DNA from 3 places in the Paenarthrobacter sp. 10N417 genome. Region 1 is predicted to be linked to each of the others. Evidence: riboswitches for the same ligand, from Rfam matches in the RefSeq annotation. Region 1 holds a riboswitch; each other region holds the start of a gene.

Evidence for each region. A riboswitch is a leader RNA that binds a small molecule or an ion and turns the genes downstream of it on or off. The one in region 1 is predicted to bind thiamine pyrophosphate.
Region 2: linked by a shared signal. The riboswitch ahead of thiC (phosphomethylpyrimidine synthase ThiC) and the one ahead of thiO (glycine oxidase ThiO) in region 1 are both predicted to bind thiamine pyrophosphate.
Region 3: linked by a shared signal. The riboswitch ahead of AC1DCM_RS22645 (bifunctional hydroxymethylpyrimidine kinase/phosphomethylpyrimidine kinase) and the one ahead of thiO (glycine oxidase ThiO) in region 1 are both predicted to bind thiamine pyrophosphate.

Annotation. Positions count from the first base shown of each region.
Region 1 covers NZ_JBFTIL010000007.1:184,731-191,297, reverse strand. Annotated here, with positions in the region: gene AC1DCM_RS10925 (TetR/AcrR family transcriptional regulator) at 1-547, shown strand, start outside; gene AC1DCM_RS10920 (DUF3107 domain-containing protein) at 598-822, shown strand; gene AC1DCM_RS10915 (cytochrome c-type biogenesis protein) at 858-1,160, shown strand; gene AC1DCM_RS10910 (4a-hydroxytetrahydrobiopterin dehydratase) at 1,246-1,590, opposite strand; gene AC1DCM_RS10905 (thiazole synthase) at 1,622-2,419, opposite strand; gene thiS (sulfur carrier protein ThiS) at 2,424-2,660, opposite strand; gene thiO (glycine oxidase ThiO) at 2,657-3,904, opposite strand; TPP riboswitch at 3,897-4,014, opposite strand; gene thiE (thiamine phosphate synthase) at 4,042-4,725, shown strand; gene AC1DCM_RS10885 (ferritin-like fold-containing protein) at 4,771-5,439, opposite strand; gene AC1DCM_RS10880 (RNB domain-containing ribonuclease) at 5,481-6,567, shown strand, end outside.
Region 2 covers NZ_JBFTIL010000008.1:39,029-45,595, reverse strand. Annotated here, with positions in the region: gene AC1DCM_RS12155 (RNA-binding protein) at 1-161, opposite strand, end outside; gene rpsP (30S ribosomal protein S16) at 163-582, opposite strand; gene AC1DCM_RS12145 (hypothetical protein) at 771-1,223, opposite strand; gene AC1DCM_RS12140 (VOC family protein) at 1,344-2,216, opposite strand; gene AC1DCM_RS12135 (amidohydrolase family protein) at 2,294-3,376, opposite strand; TPP riboswitch at 3,473-3,580, shown strand; gene thiC (phosphomethylpyrimidine synthase ThiC) at 3,576-5,435, shown strand; gene AC1DCM_RS12125 (alpha/beta fold hydrolase) at 5,418-6,140, opposite strand; gene ffh (signal recognition particle protein) at 6,249-6,567, opposite strand, start outside.
Region 3 covers NZ_JBFTIL010000024.1:51,185-57,751, reverse strand. Annotated here, with positions in the region: gene obgE (GTPase ObgE) at 1-1,272, opposite strand, end outside; gene rpmA (50S ribosomal protein L27) at 1,406-1,669, opposite strand; gene rplU (50S ribosomal protein L21) at 1,729-2,037, opposite strand; gene AC1DCM_RS22645 (bifunctional hydroxymethylpyrimidine kinase/phosphomethylpyrimidine kinase) at 2,415-3,965, opposite strand; TPP riboswitch at 3,957-4,054, opposite strand; gene AC1DCM_RS22640 (Rne/Rng family ribonuclease) at 4,201-6,567, opposite strand, start outside.

The DNA.
Region 1 (6,567 bases):
CGCCGCCTTGGAAGTTTTCGTGTCCAACGGCTTCCATGGTGCCGCCATGGACGAAATCGCCGAGACAGCGCATGTGAGCAAGCCGGTCCTGTATCAACACTTCCCTTCCAAGCGCGAGCTGTACATGGCGCTGCTGGACAGCCACCTGGCTGCCCTGACCGATTTGATGCTCAATGCGCTGAACTCAACCACGGACAACAAAGAGCGTGTGAAGGCAGTTATGCGGGCCTACTACAGGTTCATTGCCGACGACGACCAAGCCCACCGGCTGGTTTTCGAGTCTGACCTCATTAATGACCCCGATGTCAGCTCGCGCTTGGAGACCTTCAACAAAACGTTCGCGGACGCAGTGGCCCATGTCATCGCCGAGGACACCAAGTTGCCCCCTCTGGAGGCGCAGCTCCTGGGCCGGGGACTTGCAGGAATGGCGCAGGTCAGCGCCCGCTACTGGCTCGAAACCGATGGAAACCTCGACCTCGATGTAGCCAGCGATCTGATCTATCGTTTAGCTTGGCGCGGAATCAGTCGATTCCCCAAAGAGTCCTAGGCTACAAATAGAGGACTGACTTAAAACTTGATTGGCTTGGAGGCCTTGCTGTGGAAGTAAAGATCGGCATTCAGAATGTTGGCCGTGAAATCGTGCTCGAATCCGCACTCGATGCTGATGCTGTAGCCAAGATTGTCGGAGAGGCCATCTCCAAGGGTTCGGATCTTCGGCTCACCGACGAGAAAGGCCGCCAGATCATCGTTCCCGGCAGCGTGTTGGGATACGTTGAAATTGGTGCTGAGGAAGTCCGCCGCGTCGGTTTCGGCGCACTCTAGCGGTTCCCGGTTACAGCTGCCGCTAAGGAGTCTCCATGCTTTCACTCGTTGTGGTGGTTCTTGCCACCATCGCTACAGGATTCATCGTGTGGGCAAATGACAAGCGACACGGCAAGTACGGCATTGCATTGCCGGCGGGCGTTTCGACAACCGTCGGCGTGCTGAGCTGGATAGCTTTCATCATGGCCGGCTTTGGTTACCAGCCCGGGCTGACCTGGATCCCCTGGATCCTCCCTATCGTGTTGGGGACGGTTATCGCGATTGCCGTTGTGCTCTTTCTTGGCCGCACGCGCACCCAGCATGACACCGCCGCCCTCACCAAAGCCCTGAGGCTCTAGGGCACTGAGACTCTAAGGCACTGTTCAGTTTTAAACGACGCTGGCCACCACCCCGTGGGTGATGGCCAGCACCGTTTAACCTCTTCTATCCCGTTGAAACTCCCGGGTAGCGATCCGGCTGCGCCAAGGCACCGGACGCGGCCGCGGCCTCGCTCACGGCAGCGGCTGCCGCGATGTCGCGTTGGGTCACCTGGCCGCCTGCGTCATGGGAAACGTAGCGCAAGAACACCCTGTTGTAACGCCAGTCAAGATCCGGGTGGTGGTTCTGTTCCTCGGCGATCCGGCCAATGGCGGCGATAAGCGCCAGGGCGTCGGCCGCCGTCGAGGTTTTGAATACCGTCACGAGGCCGTCCTGGAGCTTCCAGTCCGGAAGGCCCTTGAGGGCGGTCTCCACGGCGATCTGGGTCAATGGCTCTTTCCTGTCAGCCACCACTGCTCCTTCATTGAGAGGAACTCTGCATTTAGAGGAACTCTGCCCGGCCTTCCATGGCCGATGACGCGAGGGCGTGCTCCCGGCGCGGGATTCGGCCAGCCTGCTTGGCCAGCCTACCGGCGATCACTGCGTGTTTGAAGGCTTCACCCATCTGCACGGGGTTCTGCGCACGGGTCACGGCTGTTGCCAGCAGGACAGCATCGCATCCCAGTTCCATGGCGAGCGCGGCATCGGACGCGGTTCCAATGCCGGCGTCGAGCACTACCGGGACAGAGGCCCGGGACACTATCAGTTCGATGTTGTGCGGGTTCAGGATGCCCAGCCCTGTACCAATAGGCGAGCCGAGGGGCATGACTGCTGCGGCACCCAGGTTTTCCAGGCGCAGCGCCAGGACAGGGTCATCATTGGTGTACGCGAAGACCTTGAAGCCGCGGTTCACCAGCTGTTCGGTGGCCTCCACGAGTTCCACCGCATCCGGAAGAAGTGTGTGCTCATCGGCGATGACTTCCAGCTTCACCCAGTCTGTCTCCAGCGCCTCCCGGGCGAGCTCCGCGGTCATCACTGCGTCTTTGGCAGTAAAACAGCCAGCGGTGTTGGGCAGGACCCGAATGTTGTGATCCAGCAGGAGTTGAAACAGTGAGCCTGTCTCGGCCGGTGAGTACCTGCGCATTGCCACAGTGGTCAGTTCCGTTCCTGAAGCCAGAAGGGCTGCTCCCAACCCGTCAAGACTCGGTGCACCACCGGTACCCATGATCAGGCGGGAGCCGAATTCGACGCCGTCGATCACCAAAGCATCTGTGCGGATGTCAGATTTTGCTACTGTCATTTTTTCAGCCTCCCTGGACTGCGGTTACGAGTTCGAGTTCGTCTCCATCGGCGAGCGCAGTCGCGGCCCACTGGCTGCGCGGCACTACCTCGGAATTGCGTGCGACGGCGACACCCAGCTTGCCGCCGTCGGCCGCCTGTCCGCGGTGGTCCAGGATGCGGCCTGTGATGGCGCTGACGAGCGTGCTGACGGATGCGTCATCCGCCACGGCATGAACGGAGCCATTGAGTTTGATGTTCATGGTGTGTCCTTGGTTGCTGGTTGGAGGCGGTGATCCGGCGTTGCCGTAAATCGATCAGGGGTGAAGTTGGACCATCGGGGATCGGCTGACCCGCTGATCAGCCCGCCGACGATTCTGGCGGCCACAGGCGTCAACAGGACGCCATGGCGGAAGAACCCGGTTGCGATTACGAGACCGTCGATGGTGCCCGCGCGCCCGGCAACGCGTCCCAGTAATGGTGCGTTGTCCGGAGTGCCGGGCCGTGCGCGGGCTGTCACTTCCAGCAGTTCCAACTCCGCCACCGCAGGCACCAGGATTTGGGCGTCCCGCAGGAGTTGGTAGACGCCTCCGGCGGAGACTGCATTGGTGGAGGCGGATAGTCCGTCCTCGCGCTGGGTGGCTCCAATCACCACGGTGCCATCGTCCCGGGGCACGATGTAAACGGGCACCCCGCGGACAATACCCCGGATGGTGGATGTGAGGAGGGGCTGGAGGTGGTGGGGGACGCGCAGCCTGAGGATGTCGCCGTAAACGGGCCGCAGGGGCAGACTGAGACCTTCGGGGAGATTACCGATCCTGGCCGCGTCCAGCCCGCAGGCGATCACAGTTTCCGAGGCCTCGACTGCGCCAGAAGCCAGTTCAACCCCGGAGACGCGGTCCCCATCCCAGAGCAAACGGGATGCGTGGAACGGCAGGGCGAAACCGTCCTCCGCTCCGGAAACCCACGTTGCGTCACCTGGTCCGTGGGCTGCCAACCCTTCCATGAGGCATCGTGCAAGCCGCCGCGGGTCCACTTGGTGATCGGCCGGTATGTCGAAGGCACAGGAAATCTGTGGACTCAGCAAAGGCTCACGTTGGCGCGCCTCCCGCAATGACAATGGCTCCACGTGCAGGCCCGCGGCCTGCTGGACTGTGCGGAGGTCTGCGAGGGCGCGGCGGTCGGCGGCGTCGGCACCAACGGCGATTGTCGGCGTCGTGCGGTATCCGGTGGCTGATTCGCCGCCATGGACGCCCCGGATGAAAGCGGGCCACAGTTGGGAGGATTCCAGCATGAGTTCCAGGAGGTGTTCCTCCTGGTAGTGGAGTTCGCTGACCGGAGCCAGCATCCCCGCGGCAGCAAACGTCGCACCGGCCGCGGGGGTGGGATCAATGAGGACCACCGAGCGGCCCTGGCGGCGCGCTTCGTGGGCGATGCCAAGGCCAACGATGCCGCCACCAATCACTGCAACGTCTGCCTGCAAGGGGGTTTGGCCGGATTCTGCCATGTGTTTCCTTCCCTACGCCGGTACTAGCCGGATCAGGTCAAGCGGTCGGCGCTGAAGCCCTCTCAGCCGGACGGTCATATGACGCTGTCACGGCTCCCGCAGTACGTGCCCAGTTTAGAGGAACTACTCTGGTTTCCATGACCCAGCATGATGTCCACACCACTGCCCGCCTTTACTTGTGCACTGATGCCCGCAAACGCCAAGGCGATTTCGAAGACTTCGTCGACGCCGCGTTTGAGGGCGGCGTTGACATCATCCAGCTTCGCGACAAGACGCTCGAGGCCGCTGAGGAGCTTGAGGTACTGGAGGTTCTGCACAACGTCGCCCAACGGCACGGACGGCTGTGGGCCGTCAATGACCGCGCCGATGTTGCCAGTATTTCCGGGGCTCCGGTGTTCCATATCGGGCAAAAGGACATCCCCCTGCCCGCCGCACGGCACCTCCTCCACGACCGCACCGTGATCGGCCTTTCCACCCATACGCCGGAACAGGTTGACGCCGCTATAGCTGCCTCCCCCGGCAGGAGCGGACTGGATTATTTCTGTGTTGGTCCGGTGTGGGCAACGCCCACGAAGCCCGGCCGTGAAGCAGTCGGGCTGGATCTGGTCACATATGCCGCAGAAGCCGTAATGCGCGCGGATGCGGAGACCGTAGGTGGCGTCCTCCTCCCCTGGTTCGCGATTGGCGGCATCGACCTCACCAACATTGAACAGGTGGTGGCTGCGGGAGCGAGCCGGATCGTCGTGGTGCGGGCCATTACTGAGGCGGAGGATCCGACGGCGGCGGCAAAGACTCTGCTGGAAGCGCTCGACGCCGGATAATCACCGCCGGCGCCCTGGCGGCAGCCGAGGATATGCGAAAGTCTCTTAAGCCGTGAGCCCGAGCCCGGACATCCGTCGGCCATGCCGCTCGGCAAGTTCAGCGGTAAGGGCCTTGACTGCAGTGCGGGCATCCCCGCCGCCCTTGAGCAGCGGTCCCAAGTGAGGATGTTCCATGCCCACGCGTTGGGCCTGGGTCAGCGCTTCACCGACGAGGCGGCGGCCCCACAAAGCCAGTCGCGATGCCAGGCGAGGATCATCAGCCAAGGCCCTGCGCAGGAGGACGCGTAATACTTCCGTGGCTTGGTCGGCGGAGGCCACCTTCTGGACAAAGAGTTGCGTCCCGCCGTCGAGGTACGAAGCGACCATGCGGTAAAAGTCCGATGACACGGTGTCGATCACATAGGCCTTCATGACTGATTCAAACCAGTCCGCCGGCTTTGTTCGCTCATGGAAGTGGTCAAACGAGCGCTGGAACGGAAGCATGGCCTCTTCGGCATCGAGTCCCATCTCCGAGAGCCGGCTGCTGATCAAGGCAAAGTTTCCGTAAGCCCCAACGGCAATCTTTGCCAACACTGCCCTGTCGTGCAGGGTGGGAGCGTACCGGGAGTCGAAAGACAGCCGGCCAAACGCCGAGAGCTCGCCGTACGCCATGGCTCCCAGCAGCTCCGAAGAGAGGCGCTGGACGCGAGCATTATCGTCCAAGGAAGTGCTCATGGTCCAAGACTATCCAGCGATTTCGGGCTAACCTGATTTTCGTGTCACATCATCGGATTTCGCCCAACGTCGACGACTCGTCGGACCAGCTCGCAGAGGCATTTGCAGCCCTTCGGACCGAACTGGAGCTCCCAGGCGAGTATCCGGCCGAAGCCGTGGCGGAAGCCAGGAAAGCAGTAGAAAAACACACACTGCCAGAGCGTGACCTCAGGGACATTCCGTTCGTGACCATCGATCCAGCCACGTCCACCGATCTGGACCAGGCCGTATTCATTGAACGGGCCGGCGACGGCTACAAAGTCCTCTACGCAATCGCCGACGTGCCATCCTTTGTTGCTCCCGGCGGGGCGCTCGATGCAGAGACGCGGCAACGGGGACAAACGTTCTACGCTCCTGACGGGAGGATCCCCCTGCACCCGGAAGTGATCAGCGAGAACGCCGGAAGCCTGTTGGCTGGTCAGGACTGCAGCGCCTTCGTGTGGGACTTCGAACTCGACCACAATGCGGAGGTGTCCGCTACGTCGGTGGCCCGTGGCACTGTCCGCAGCCGCGCCAAGCTCAGTTACAAGGGTGCCCAGGAACAGATCGATGCCGGCACAGCCCCAACGGTCCTGAAGCTCCTCAAGGAGGTTGGCCTGAAGCGGGTGGAACTGGAACGGCTGCGCGGTGGCGCCAACCTGAACATGCCGGAGCAGGAAATCGTCCAGGCGACCGGCGGCGGGGGCTACAGGATTGTGGCCGCGCCCTCCCTGCCGGTGGAGGACTGGAACGCGCAGATATCCCTCATGACCGGGATGGCAGCGGCCCAACTGATGCTCGACGGAAAAGTGGGCATCCTGCGCACCATGCCGGCGCCGGATGAACGGTCGCTGCTCCATTTCAAGCGCCAGACCAAGGCTCTGGGGAAACCGTGGGACGGCGAGGTTACCTACGGTGAGTACCTTCGGACACTTGACGCTTCGGATCCCAAACAGCTTGCCATCCTGCACTCGGCAGGCACGCTGTTCCGCGGCGCAGGCTACACGCCTTTCGATGGTGAGCTTCCCCCAAACGTCATCCAGTCAGCCATCGGCGCACCCTATGCTCACACCACTGCCCCTTTGCGCCGACTCATCGACCGCTTTGTCC
Region 2 (6,567 bases), on a different contig from region 1:
CGTGCGGTGCGTCCCTGACGGCCGATCACCCGGCCGAGGTCCTCCTGGTGAACACGCACCTCAAGGGATTCCCCGCGGCGGTTGTTCCTGGCACTGACCTTCACATCCTCAGGGCTGTCAACGATCCCACGGACCAAGTGCTCGAGCGCTTCTGCCAGCAATTTACTCAGCCTCGGTGGTCTCTGCTTCAGCCTCGGCCGGAGCTTCGGCTTCGTCCTTCTTGGCCTTCTTGGTGATGGCTTCCGGAATGATGACGGAACCCTTCTCCGGGGCTACGAAGGCTTCCTTCGGAGCTTTGGTCTTCAGGGTGCCTTCCTGGCCCGGCAGGCCCTTGAACTTCTGCCAGTCACCGGTGATCTTGAGGATCGCGGCAACCTGCTCGGTCGGCTGGGCGCCAACGGAAAGCCAGTACTGGGCGCGCTCGGAAGCGACCTCGATGTACGACGGCTCTTCGGTGGGGTGGTACTTGCCGATTTCTTCAATGGCACGGCCATCGCGCTTGGCGCGGGCATCCATGACGACGATGCGGTAGTACGGTGCGCGCATCTTACCGAAGCGCTTAAGGCGAATCTTTACGGCCACTTTTGTGGTCACTCCTGTTTCTGAAACGGGGTTGAACCCGACGTTCTGCACCCGTGGGGCGGGCCATACTAAGGGGTTCCAAAGGACAAGATTTGGGCACGGAGAGAGGGGCCGCGCCAATCAAGTACCTGACCATTGTGCCAGATGCCGGAAGTAATTACGACTTTCGCCACTCCCGGACCCAACGGTCAGACAGACCAGACGTAGAGCCCTGACCGCTCCGCCTGTTCCACGTCAGTGGCCAAGGAGGCCAACTGCTGCACGTATTGACGCGATTCGTCCGCGCCAAAAGGCATGTCGTCCTGAGCTGCCCACGCCGCAGCGACGTCGTCAAGAACGTTCCCGTCGCCTTCGCTTTCATACGTCAGCAGCTCGGCAAGCGCCCTCACCATCGCTTCCGGAACGCCAAGGAGGGCGTCGCTGGTGACATCCACCAGCGCCAGCTCATAGTCTGCACCGGCAGCGTGGACGGCTTTGCCCGCAAGGTCCCCCAGTTGCTCGACCTCAAAGTCGGTGATGCCATCGATCCTGACGGCGGGTCCGGTGACGTCAGCGCCCCGATCCAAGGCAGCTGCCCTCTTGAGTGCTTCATCGTGGGTGGCTACAAAAATTTCGGCAAAGCCCATGGAGAGTGCTCTCATTCGTTCGTGCTGACGGGGCGGCGGCAACGGCCCAGGGGCGAATACCGTCAATGCCCAGCCTAGTGCAGTCCCGGCCCCTGCATTCGGAAGCCAGCGCGAGGGCGCTTCCCGCCAGGGTGCTTAGCGCACTGCCACGCGCAGCTTGTTGCGCCAAGGGTCTTCGAACTGCAACTCCAGGCCCGTATGGCGGTTCGCCACGGACGCAACTTTCAGCCGGTCAGCCAGTGCGGCGACGTCATCGGCAGTCGGAACTTCGATCAGGACCTCGCCCAGGCCCAGGGTATCCCTGCGGGGCCCGGCCCCGCGGCTGTTCCACACGTTCATCGCCATGTGGTGGTGGTAGCCGCCCGCAGAAACAAACAACGCCTGCCCGTGCCAGCCCGCAGTCCTCTCAAAACCCAGGGTGTCCACATAAAAATCCTGGGCAGTCTGCACGTCGCCTACCTGAAGGTGCACGTGCCCGACGCCGGCAGCGGCTTTCCGCTGGCCAGTCACGGCAGCCTCACTCAAGTGTTGCTGGAGGAAACGCTGGGGCGGCAAGGCAACATTGTCCATCACCACATTCTTGCCATCCCACTGCCAGACATCGCGCGGCTTGTCGTAATAGAGCTCAATGCCGTTGCCTTCCGGATCCGTGAAGTAGAACGCTTCGCTCACCAAATGGTCGGCACTGCCCACAAAAGCGCGCGGCTCATACTCTGCGGCCGTGGCGATGGTGGCCGCCAGGGAAGGCTGGTCCTGGAACAGGATGGCTGTATGGAAAAGCCCGGCTTCCCCACGGCCTGGAATCTGCAGGCCGGCAGCGGGAGCGAGATGGACTACTGGCTTACCCAGACGCCCCAGGTACAGTCCACCATCCTGCTCGGCCACGGTCTCCAAACCCAGGGCACGCTGATAGTAGTCAGTCATTACCCTCATATCGCCGACCTTGAGCATGACGGTGCCCATGCTGAGTTCGGCAGGAAGGAGGTCCTGGCTGGATGTCGTCGTCATGTGAAGCTCCCGGTTCATAGATGGCCGCCTTTCGGCACGTTCTACTTATCTAAATTACTTGAAGCTTCAATTTATTCCTAGCTGACGGGCTTGCCGCGCAGGACTACATGTTTCAGGCTCGCCACAGTTGCGAGGTTCTTCCTCGGATCATCCCGGCAAAGCACGACGTCGGCACTTGCCCCTTCGCTGAGGCCCTCGGCTCCCAGCCACTTCCGTGCGCCCCACGTGGCGGCGTCCAGGACGGCGGTGGGCGGCAGGCCGGCGTCGTAAAGTTCCTTCATTTCGTCAGCGATCCTGCCGTGCTTGATCACGCTCCCTGCATCCGTTCCCGCAAAGATGCCCACACCGGCTTCAAAGGCCTCCAGCACCCTTTCACGGCGTCGTTCCCAAAGACGGGTCATGTGCTCGGCATAGACCGGAAATTTAGGCGCGGCCTGGGCTGCGATATCCGGAAAAGTAGCGATGTTAATCAAGGTAGGAACGATCGGGACAGACTGCTCCACAAGACGGGGAATATGCCGGGGCAAGAGTCCTGTGGCGTGTTCAATGCAGTCAATCCCGGCGTCGAGCATGTCATCAATGGTGTCTTCAGCGAAGCAGTGGGCCGTCACCCTGGCCCCTTCGTCGTGGGCGGCCGCAATCGCATCCCGCACGACGTTCCGAGGGAAGGAAACCGAGAGGTCGCCCGTCCCGCGATCGATCCAATCGCCCACGAGTTTCACCCAACCGTCCCCGTCCCGGGCTTCCTTGCGGGCTGTCTCCACGAGTTCGTCCGGCTCCACTTCGTGGCCCAAACCACGCAGGTAACGCCGGCTCCGGGCGATGTGGCGTCCGGCGCGAAGAAGCCGTGGGAGATCCTCCCGGCGCTGAACCCAACGCGTATCGCTTGGCGAGCCGGCGTCACGGATCAACAACGTGCCGGCTTTCAGATCGGCCTGCGCTTGGGCAAGAGTTGTCTGCTCATCAACCGCCCCGCCGACCCCAAGTCCAATGTGGCAATGGGCGTCCACAAAACCAGGAAGGACCCACCCATCCAGCACGGAATCCGGCGCAGCGACTGGACGTTCGAACGTGAGTTTGCCATCAACGGACCACAGCCCGTGCCGTTGATCGTCGCCTGCCACAAGCACTGGACCGGTGAATTCGATGATGTAGGCCATGCCAAAAGACTAATCTGCCGATATGCCACAAACCTCCCGGATGAGTAAGCGCTACGACGATGACTGTGTCCCCGATCAGAGCTGTGGTAGCTTCGTCTACGACCACACGGGGGCCCCTGCAGGGGCTGAGATCGGACTGAAGCAGTCTGCGACCGTTGAACCTGTCCGGGTAATGCCGGCGAAGGAAGTGAGTAATCCTTTGAGCACCACCGAAACACAGCACAGCCCTGCCGAAAACCAGGCCAACATCAGCGAAAAGACGACGGAAACCGTCACACAGTCGCTGAAATCCCATTCGTTGGCTTGGCTGGAAGACCGCGCCCATGGCATCCGGGTCCCCGTCACGGAGATTGCACTGGAGCCCTCTCCCAACGGTGAGGCGAACGAGCCACTGCAGGTGTACCGAACTGCCGGACCGGGCAGTGACCCCGTGGTGGGCCTTGAACCGTTCCGAACCGGATGGATCGAAGCTCGAGGAGATACCGAGGCATACTCCGGACGGGAGAGGAACTTGCTCGACGACGGCAAATCAGCCGTACGCCGCGGCGCAGCATCCCAGGAATGGAAGGGAACGCAACCGGTGCCCCGCCGCGCCGTCGAAGGTAAGACCGTCACCCAGATGCACTATGCCAAACAAGGCATCGTCACGCCGGAAATGCAGTTTGTGGCGCTGAGGGAGAACTGCGACGTTGAGCTGGTCCGCAGCGAAGTGGCTGCCGGGCGCGCCATCATCCCCAACAACATCAACCACCCCGAGTCCGAGCCCATGATCATTGGCAAGGCCTTCCTGGTCAAGATCAACGCCAACATCGGAAACTCGGCCGTCACCAGTTCCATCGCCGAGGAAGTTGACAAGCTGCAATGGGCAACCCAGTGGGGTGCCGATACCGTCATGGACCTCTCCACCGGAGACGACATCCATACAACCCGCGAATGGATCATCCGCAACTCCCCCGTTCCGATCGGCACCGTGCCCATCTACCAGGCCCTGGAGAAGGTCAACGGCGAAGCCAACAAACTCACGTGGGAAATCTTCCGGGACACCGTAATAGAGCAGTGTGAACAAGGCGTTGACTACATGACCATCCACGCCGGGGTGCTCCTGCGCTACGTGCCCTTGACGGCAAACCGTGTGACAGGCATCGTCTCCCGTGGCGGCTCGATCATGGCCGGGTGGTGCTTGGCGCACCACGAGGAGAACTTCCTCTACACGCATTTTGATGAGCTCTGTGAAATCTTCGCCAAGTACGACGTCGCATTCTCCCTGGGCGACGGATTGCGCCCCGGTGCCACGGCTGACGCCAACGACGCCGCGCAGTTCGCCGAGCTCGATACGCTTGCAGAGCTGACCCAGCGGGCTTGGGAATTCGATGTGCAGGTGATGGTTGAAGGACCCGGACACATTCCCTTCCACTTGGTCCGCGAGAACGTGGAGCGCCAACAGGAACTGTGCAAAGGTGCCCCCTTCTACACCTTGGGACCGCTGGTCACGGACGTCGCTCCTGGCTATGACCACATCACCTCGGCCATCGGCGCAACGGAAATTGCACGGTACGGCACGGCCATGCTCTGCTACGTAACGCCCAAGGAACACCTGGGACTGCCGAACAAGGATGATGTGAAGACCGGTGTGATCACGTACAAGATCGCAGCGCACGCAGCGGACCTCGCCAAGGGACACCCGGGCGCAAACGAACGCGACGACGCTTTGTCCAAGGCCAGGTTCGAGTTCCGTTGGCGGGACCAGTTCGCGTTGTCCCTGGACCCTGTCACCGCCGAAGCCTTCCACGACGAAACACTTCCGGCCGAACCTGCCAAGACGGCGCACTTCTGCTCGATGTGCGGACCCAAATTCTGCTCGATGCGCATCAGCCAAGACATCAGGGACGAGTTCGGTTCCGCCGACGCGCAGGCCGCCATTGCAGGGATATACGACGGCATGCGGGAAAAGAGCGAAGAATTCCTGGCGTCGGGCGGCAAGGTGTACCTGCCGGAGCTGCAGCTTCCCACTACCCGGATGTCCTCCACCAAGAGGGCAGCGTCAGGAAACCTTAACTGACCTCGTCCGGACAATATCGGCTACGAAAGAGCGAATAATCCGGTCTCCATCCACCGAGTCCTGGGGCCGGTGCCCTCCCGCTGCTACGCGTCTGAGGGCACCGGTGTCCTCCAGGTACCCGGCGATTTCTTCGTACAGTGGCTCCCACCCGCCTGTCAGGACAAGGGTAGGAACGCCAGGAACAATGTGCAGGGGCGCCTCCCAAGGAGGCGCCTGGAGCCGGAGGCGACGTGCGGAACGGCGCGCTTCGGGCGTGTCAAGGCCGCTGGCTTCGGCCGAAAATGCACGCCTGAAATATTCGCGTTCGTAGTCGGCGTCCTTAAGCTGCTTCCGCACGTCAAACAGCGGCTCCATGAGCGAACGATGGAATGTCGTGGCAGGCAGCTCGGCCGTCAAGGATAAACAAGCCGGTTCAACAAGTGTCAGCGAGTGCACAAGGTCGGGGCGTTCAACTGCTGCCAGCATGGCGGAGATTGCGCCTTGCTCATGCGCCACCACATGGCCTCCACCAGAATCCACCAGCGAAGCCACTACGATGCCTACATCCGCAGCGACGTCGGATTCCAACGGTTCAGCCACTGGATCAAAGCCGTGCCGGCGGAGGAAAAGTGCGTCATACGACAGGGCCATACCGTGCTGCTTGGGCCATGCCGAGGCGCCAAAGCTCCCCAGTCCGTGGACGAAGACTACGCGCTGCTTGTGCATGGATTCACCCTAGTCCAGAGCTCTGACATCCCAGCCAAAAAGCAGTTGGCGCCGTTATGGACATTCACAACGGCGCCAGCTGTCACAGTATTGATTCGGAGGTTCCGCTTACTTACCCAGGAACTTCTCGAAGCCCTTGGGGAGGTTCAGCGTGGACGGATCGAAGTCCGCAGCGCCCTGACCAAACGCCGCACCCGTCGGAGCTGCCGAGGCCGCGTTGGCACGCTTGGCCTCAGCCTCGCGGAGTTCCTGGGCTGCCTTTGCGGGGTTGCCGGAGCGCGCCTTCTTCTTGGGAGCGTTCTTGCCACCCTTGCGGCCGCCGCCTGGGCCGCCCATTCCAGGCATGCCCGGCATGCCGGGCATGCCGCCCTGGGCCATCTTTTTCATCATTTTCTGGGCTTGGGCGAAGCGCTCCAGGAGGCCGTTG
Region 3 (6,567 bases), on a different contig from region 1:
CTTGAAGAGCTCAGTCTCGACGCCAAGCTTGGCCAGGCGATCAGCCAGGTAGCCGATGGCTTCCTCATTGGTGAAGTCGGTCTGCTTGACCCAGCGGACAGGCTTCTCGCCGAGGACGCGGAACAACGGCTCGAGGTTCTTCTCCTCGCGGCGGATCCGGAATCCGCTCTCGTTGACGGCGCGGGGACGAAGGACAGGCGGGGCAACCTTGGGAGGCGCAGTCTCAACGGCGTCCCGTGCAGCCTTGACGATCTCCGCCATGGCGAAACCAAGCTGGCGCAGGCCTTCATGGCTGGTGGCCGAGACTTCGAAGACCCGGTAGCCGCGTGATTCGAGTTCCGGACGAACGAACTCAGCCATGTCCTTGCCGTCCGGGAGGTCCACCTTGTTCAGGACAACAAGCTTGGGACGTTCGTTCAACGGCACAACTTCGCCGTCGACGCCGGCATAGCTCATGTCAACGGCGTACTTTTCCAGTTCCGCCTCGATGATGGCCAAATCGGAGAGGGGATCACGGTCCGATTCCAAAGTTCCGCAGTCCAGGACGTGAACCAGGGCTGCGCAGCGCTCGACGTGGCGCAGGAAGTTGTGGCCAAGGCCCTTGCCCTCGCTGGCGCCCTCGATCAGTCCGGGCACATCGGCGATGGTGAAGCGGATGTCGCCAGCCTGGACGACGCCAAGGTTGGGAATGAGGGTGGTGAACGGGTAATCGGCAATCTTGGGCCGGGCAGCTGACATCGCTGCAATGAGGCTGGATTTTCCTGCGGACGGAAATCCGACCAAGGCGATATCGGCGATGGACTTCAGCTCCAGGACGATGTCGCTGGATTCGCCCTCGATGCCAAGCAGCGCAAAGCCGGGCGCACGGCGTTTCTGGGAGGAAAGTGAGGCGTTTCCGAGGCCTCCCTGGCCACCTGCAGCCGCAACATACTCCGTGCCCTCGCCAACAAGGTCGGCCAGGACTTCGCCGTCCTTGGTCTTCACCACAGTGCCGTCCGGCACGGGAAGGATCAAGGTTTCGCCGTTCTTGCCGCCGCGCCAATCGCCCATGCCGGGGCCACCGTTGGTGGCATGGCGGTGGGGGGCATGGTGGTAGTCCAGCAGGGTGGTGGTCTGCGCGGACACCCGGAGGATGACGTCTCCACCATTGCCACCATTGCCGCCGTCGGGTCCGCCGAGTGGCTTGAACTTTTCGCGCTTAACAGAGACACAGCCGTGGCCGCCGGTTCCGCCGGATACGTGCAGGACTACCCGGTCTACAAAGCTCGCCACGTGAATCTCCTCTTGCTGTTGCCAGCGCTGTTGCATAAATCAGAGCGCCATAGACGCCCTAATCGATTGTAATGCGGTTAAAAGAACGGTGGAGCGGGCCGTTTGGCCCGCTCCACCGGTTCAGAACTTGTTGTTACTCTGCAGCTGCAGCAGCAACGATGTTCACTACGCGACGGCCGCGGCGAGTACCAAACTCAACCGCACCGGCCTCGAGTGCGAACAGGGTGTCGTCGCCACCGCGGCCGACGCCTGCACCGGGGTGGAAGTGGGTTCCACGCTGGCGAACGATGATCTCGCCTGCGGAAACTACCTGGCCACCGAACCGCTTGACGCCGAGGCGCTGTGCGTTGGAGTCACGACCGTTGCGAGTGGAGCTCGCGCCTTTTTTGTGTGCCATGTGAAATGCCTGCCTCTAAATTTCTGGGGAAACTGAAAATCTGAACAGAGTAACCGAAGTTACTTGATGCTCGTGATCTTGATCTTGGTCAGTTCCTGACGGTGACCCTGGCGCTTCTTGTAGCCGGTCTTGTTCTTGAACTTCTGGATGACGATCTTGGGACCGCGAAGGTCCTCAAGGATCTCAGCCGTGACCGTGACCTTGGCCAGGTCCGCAGCAGCGGACGTGACCTTGTCGCCGTCAACCAGGAGCAAGGCGGGCAGCTCAAGCGTGCTGCCGGCTCCACCGGGGACGCGGTTAAGCGTTACGTAGTCTCCAACGGAAACTTTTTCTTGGCGGCCGCCTGCGCGGACAATCGCGTACACCACTTGGGTACTCACTTCTCTCGACGTTTCTTACTAAATTTGCGTGCGGAACCTTAACCGGAATCAGGCTTGGTTCGCGCTGTGCCTCAACGCCGTGGACTTCAGATCGAAGCCCGCGAGTCATCCCATGAACAATTCCAAGGGGCATAACCCAAGTGTTGGCGTAAGCACCGAAGATCAAGATTACGCTAGTTTGACCTTCAGCTGCAAATGAGGCCGCGTCCGGAGGCTATCGGGTGACTTGCATCACCAGTTGTAACGGACTCTCCCGGCACCGTGCCCATACAGCCTACAGGGTTTGTGGAGGAATACTGCGATTTGGCCGACGACGCGCTGGAGTTTTGTGGAATTGCCCCAGAAGGCAACCTCGGAAACCCTGCTCAGGCGAAGAGCCTGGGTGCATCAAAGAAGGCTGTCTCGTAGCGGCAAGACTGTGCGAAGGCCTCTACCATGGCCTCGCGTTCCTGCGCGGAGGCGAAAATTGCGGCGGCATCGGTAAAGTCGATCGCCTTCCGGGTTGCGGCAGCAAACTCCTCGTCCGCGTACGTCTTCAACCACTCGGCGTAAGGGTGGTCGCTGGGAGCGCCTGCTTGGACATACCCCGCGTGAAGTTGCTGCCCTACCTCCGCATACAGCCAGTAGCAGGGCAGGATTGCCGCCAGCAACACGGCGTAACTGCCGGAGGCTGATGTGGCCAGCAGGTGGTCCACGTACGACCTTGTCACGGGTCCGGTCTGTGTTGAGGCCGAGCGCGTGCTCAGCCAGTTCCGATGGAGCTCGGACTCCACTTCAAGGCAGAGTTGCGATGACTTCGCCCAGAAGAGCTGCTCTTCTTCAGTGGGGGCAAGTGCACCTGCGCGCGCCAAAACCCGCGAGTAGCCGTTCAGGTAAATGGCGTCCTGGGCCAGGTAGTAGTTGAACTCGGGCTCCGGGAGCCGGCCTGACTGCAGGCCCTGGATGAAGGCGAGACCGTAAATCGCATCCAATTCCGGCGCAGCTTCGGCCCACAGCCGCGCGGCAAAGTCGCCGGATTTCCCGGCAGGATTCAGCGCTGGCTCCATGTGGTGGAAGTGGTGGACCGGCCCGCTACCCTTACCCACCTTCAGCCCGTCGGCCGCCGCGAGGGCCTGCAGCAGCCACGGCTTTACCTCGCGGAGAGACGCCTCCCAGTCGCCGGTGCGGGCTTGGACCGTGGCCAACGCCGAGGAGAGCGAGCACCCCGTTCCGTGGCTGTTCCTGGTATCAACGCGGGGCCCAGGCACCTCGATGACGTCCTGTCGCAGCAAACCGCTCGTATTGACCAGCGCATCGGGACAGTCGTTTCCTGCCAAGTGGCCGCCCTTTACCAAAACCGTCGTTCCACACTCAGCAGCCAGGCGTTTACCCTGGTCAAGCGCCGTAGCCCAGTCGGGGGCTTCGGGCTCCCCCAGCAACATCGCCAGCTCGGGAAGGTTTGGGGTGACGAGATCCGCCAACGGCAGGAGGCTGCGCAGCGCAATTTCGGCGGTCTCCCGCAGAAGGCGGTCGCCGCTGGTGGCAACCATCACCGGGTCAAGGACCACGACGGCGGGACGCACCTCTTCGAGCCAACTGCGGACTTCGTCGATGACGGCCGCATCACCCAACATCCCGATCTTGACCGCATCAATCTCAATATCGCTGCTGATCGCGTCCAGTTGCTGACGCAGGAACTCGACGGGCGGAACATGGACTGCACTGACGCCCAACGTGTTCTGGGCCGTCAAAGCCGTGATGGCAGCCATGCCATAGCCCCCGTGCGCTGCGATGCTCTTCAAGTCTGCCTGGATTCCGGCGCCGCCAGAAGGATCCGAGCCGGCAATGCTGAGCACCCTCGGATGTGGCCGGGCCGGGACTGCTCCCATACCCGCGGCGCAGACAGGGTAGACAGCGGAATTCGACGATGAAGCCATGGTGGACATCCCTTCGCCGGTGCTAACCGGACAGGTTCAACGGGTCTGGATCTCAGCCTGGCCCGTGCCCGGCACCCCGTGTCAGTTTCCTAGCGTAGCCCGGAAGCCCCTCGCCCCGGGAACCGGACAGCTTCGGGGAATCGATGTGACTGGCGGGCAACGAAAGAGCCCCGCAGTATCCGCCGTAAACGGATGCTGCGGGACTCTTTGGTTGCTTAGTGACTGGTTGCCCTGCTTACAGCTCTGAAGCGGGAACTCCCACCCCAAGGATGATGGGTTCGTCCGCTACCTTCTTTTTGGCCGGCTCTTCCGCTGCCGGCGCCTTGGCCTCATGGGCAGATCCGCCAGCGGCAGCAGCAGTTACCTCGTGGTGTTCCACACTGGTTTCGTTTGCGGCACCCTGCGCCCTGCTGGCACTGCGGTTCCTCCGGCCACGACGACCACGGGCACGCGACGAATGATCGTGCTCATCGGTAGTGCCAGCAGAAGCACTGGCAGGGGAAACGGCGGCAGCAGCCGCAGGTTCGGAAACCGAAGCCGTGGCCTCTTCCTCCGCAGACGGCGGGGCACCGAGGTGCGAGAACGCCTCGGCCAGCAGGTCCAGGCTCATGGCCGGCTTGCCAGCAGTTGGTTCCTCATGATGTTCCACAAACGGAAGAGCCACTTCTTCGCCACCGAAACGCAGAACAGGAGTGGCGCGCGCTTCCCGAACCGCAGCCTCATGACTGGCCGTATCAGGTGCAGCCGGAACGCCAGCCTCGCCGGTTGCAGCCTCAGGGGCAGATCCATCGGTGTGACCCTGCTGGCCTGCTGCACGGGCCTGCTCCTCCGCGCGGTGAACCTCGTCATCGTGCAGGTGGGCGGCATGTGCTGCAGCGGCGATCGTGGCAAGAGCTGCCCTGGTCGCCTCAGCCTTCGCCTGGCGGACCGGGTCCACGGACTCCGTGGTCGCAGGAGCTGCGGGGGCGGCCGGCGTGCTGTGGACTGCAGGAGGCACTTCGGCCATTGCCGGTCCCCCACCCTTGCCACGGCGGCGCTTACGATCAGTGCGTGCAGCAGGCTGTTGGGGTTCGACGTGCGGGCGGTGATGCTCGGCAGCAACGACGTTGGCGCGTCGGTGCTCCACCGGCTCATCATGGGTGACGACACCCCGTCCGGCACAGTGCTCGCACTGCTCACCGAATACCTCGAGCAGGCCGGTGCCCATGCGTTTGCGCGTCATCTGCACCAGGCCCAGCGATGTCACTTCGGCCACTTGGTGTTTGGTGCGGTCACGACCCAGGCATTCCACCATTCGGCGGAGCACCAGGTCACGGTTCGATTCGAGGACCATGTCAATGAAGTCGATGACGATGATGCCACCAATATCGCGCAGGCGTAGCTGGCGAACAACTTCCTCGGCTGCTTCAAGGTTGTTCTTGGTCACGGTTTCTTCCAGGTTTCCACCGCTGCCGGTGAACTTGCCTGTATTAACATCCACCACGGTCATGGCTTCGGTGCGATCGATGACAAGGGAACCACCAGACGGAAGGAAAACCTTGCGTTCCAGCGCCTTGTGGATCTGTTCGTCGATCCGCCAGGCAGCAAAAATGTCCTGGTCCTTGGTCCACTTCTCAAGGCGGCCCACCAGATCGGGAGCCACGTACGTAACGTAAGCCTCGATGGTGTCCCAGGCGTCGTCCCCGGAAACGATCAACTTGGAGAAGTCTTCGTTGAAGACATCCCGGACAACCTTGATGGTGAGGTCCGGTTCGCCGTAAAGCAGTTCCGGAGCCAGCACCTTCGTGGAGGACGCCTGCCCTTCAATGCCTTCCCACTGCGCGCGCAGACGGTTGATATCGTGCGTCAGTTCTTCCTCGGAAGCACCTTCAGCGGCTGTGCGCACAATGACGCCGGCGTTCTCCGGCAATCGATCCTTGAGGATGCGCTTGAGGCGGTTGCGTTCGACGTCAGGAAGTTTGCGCGAGATACCGGTCATGGAACCGCCCGGCACGTACACAAGGTAGCGGCCCGGGAGGGAGATCTGGCTGGTGAGGCGGGCACCCTTGTGTCCAACCGGGTCCTTGGTGACCTGCACCAGGACGGAATCACCGGACTTCAGCGCATTCTCGATCCGGCGCGGCTGGCCCTCAAGGTTCACTGCGTCCCAGTTCACTTCACCGGCATACAGCACGGCGTTACGGCCACGTCCGATGTCAACAAAAGCAGCCTCCATGGAAGGCAGAACATTCTGGACCTTGCCCAGATACACGTTGCCAATGAGGGAGTCCTGCTGGGTCTTGGACACAAAGTGCTCGGCCAAGACGCCGTCTTCAAGGACCGCGATCTGAATTCTGTCGTCGCGCTGGCGGACGATCATCTGGCGATCCACGGACTCGCGGCGGGCAAGGAACTCAGCCTCGGTAATCACCTGGCGGCGACGTCCGGTCTCGCGGGATTCGCGGCGGCGCTGCTTCTTGGCCTCAAGCCTGGTGGAACCCTTAACGCTGGTAACGCGGTTTGACGGGGCCGTCTCAGTGATCGGGCGGGGCGCGCGGACACGGGTCACCGTGTTGGGCGGGTCATCGTCAGAGCCGCCCGTCAGTTCGAGATCCTGGTCACC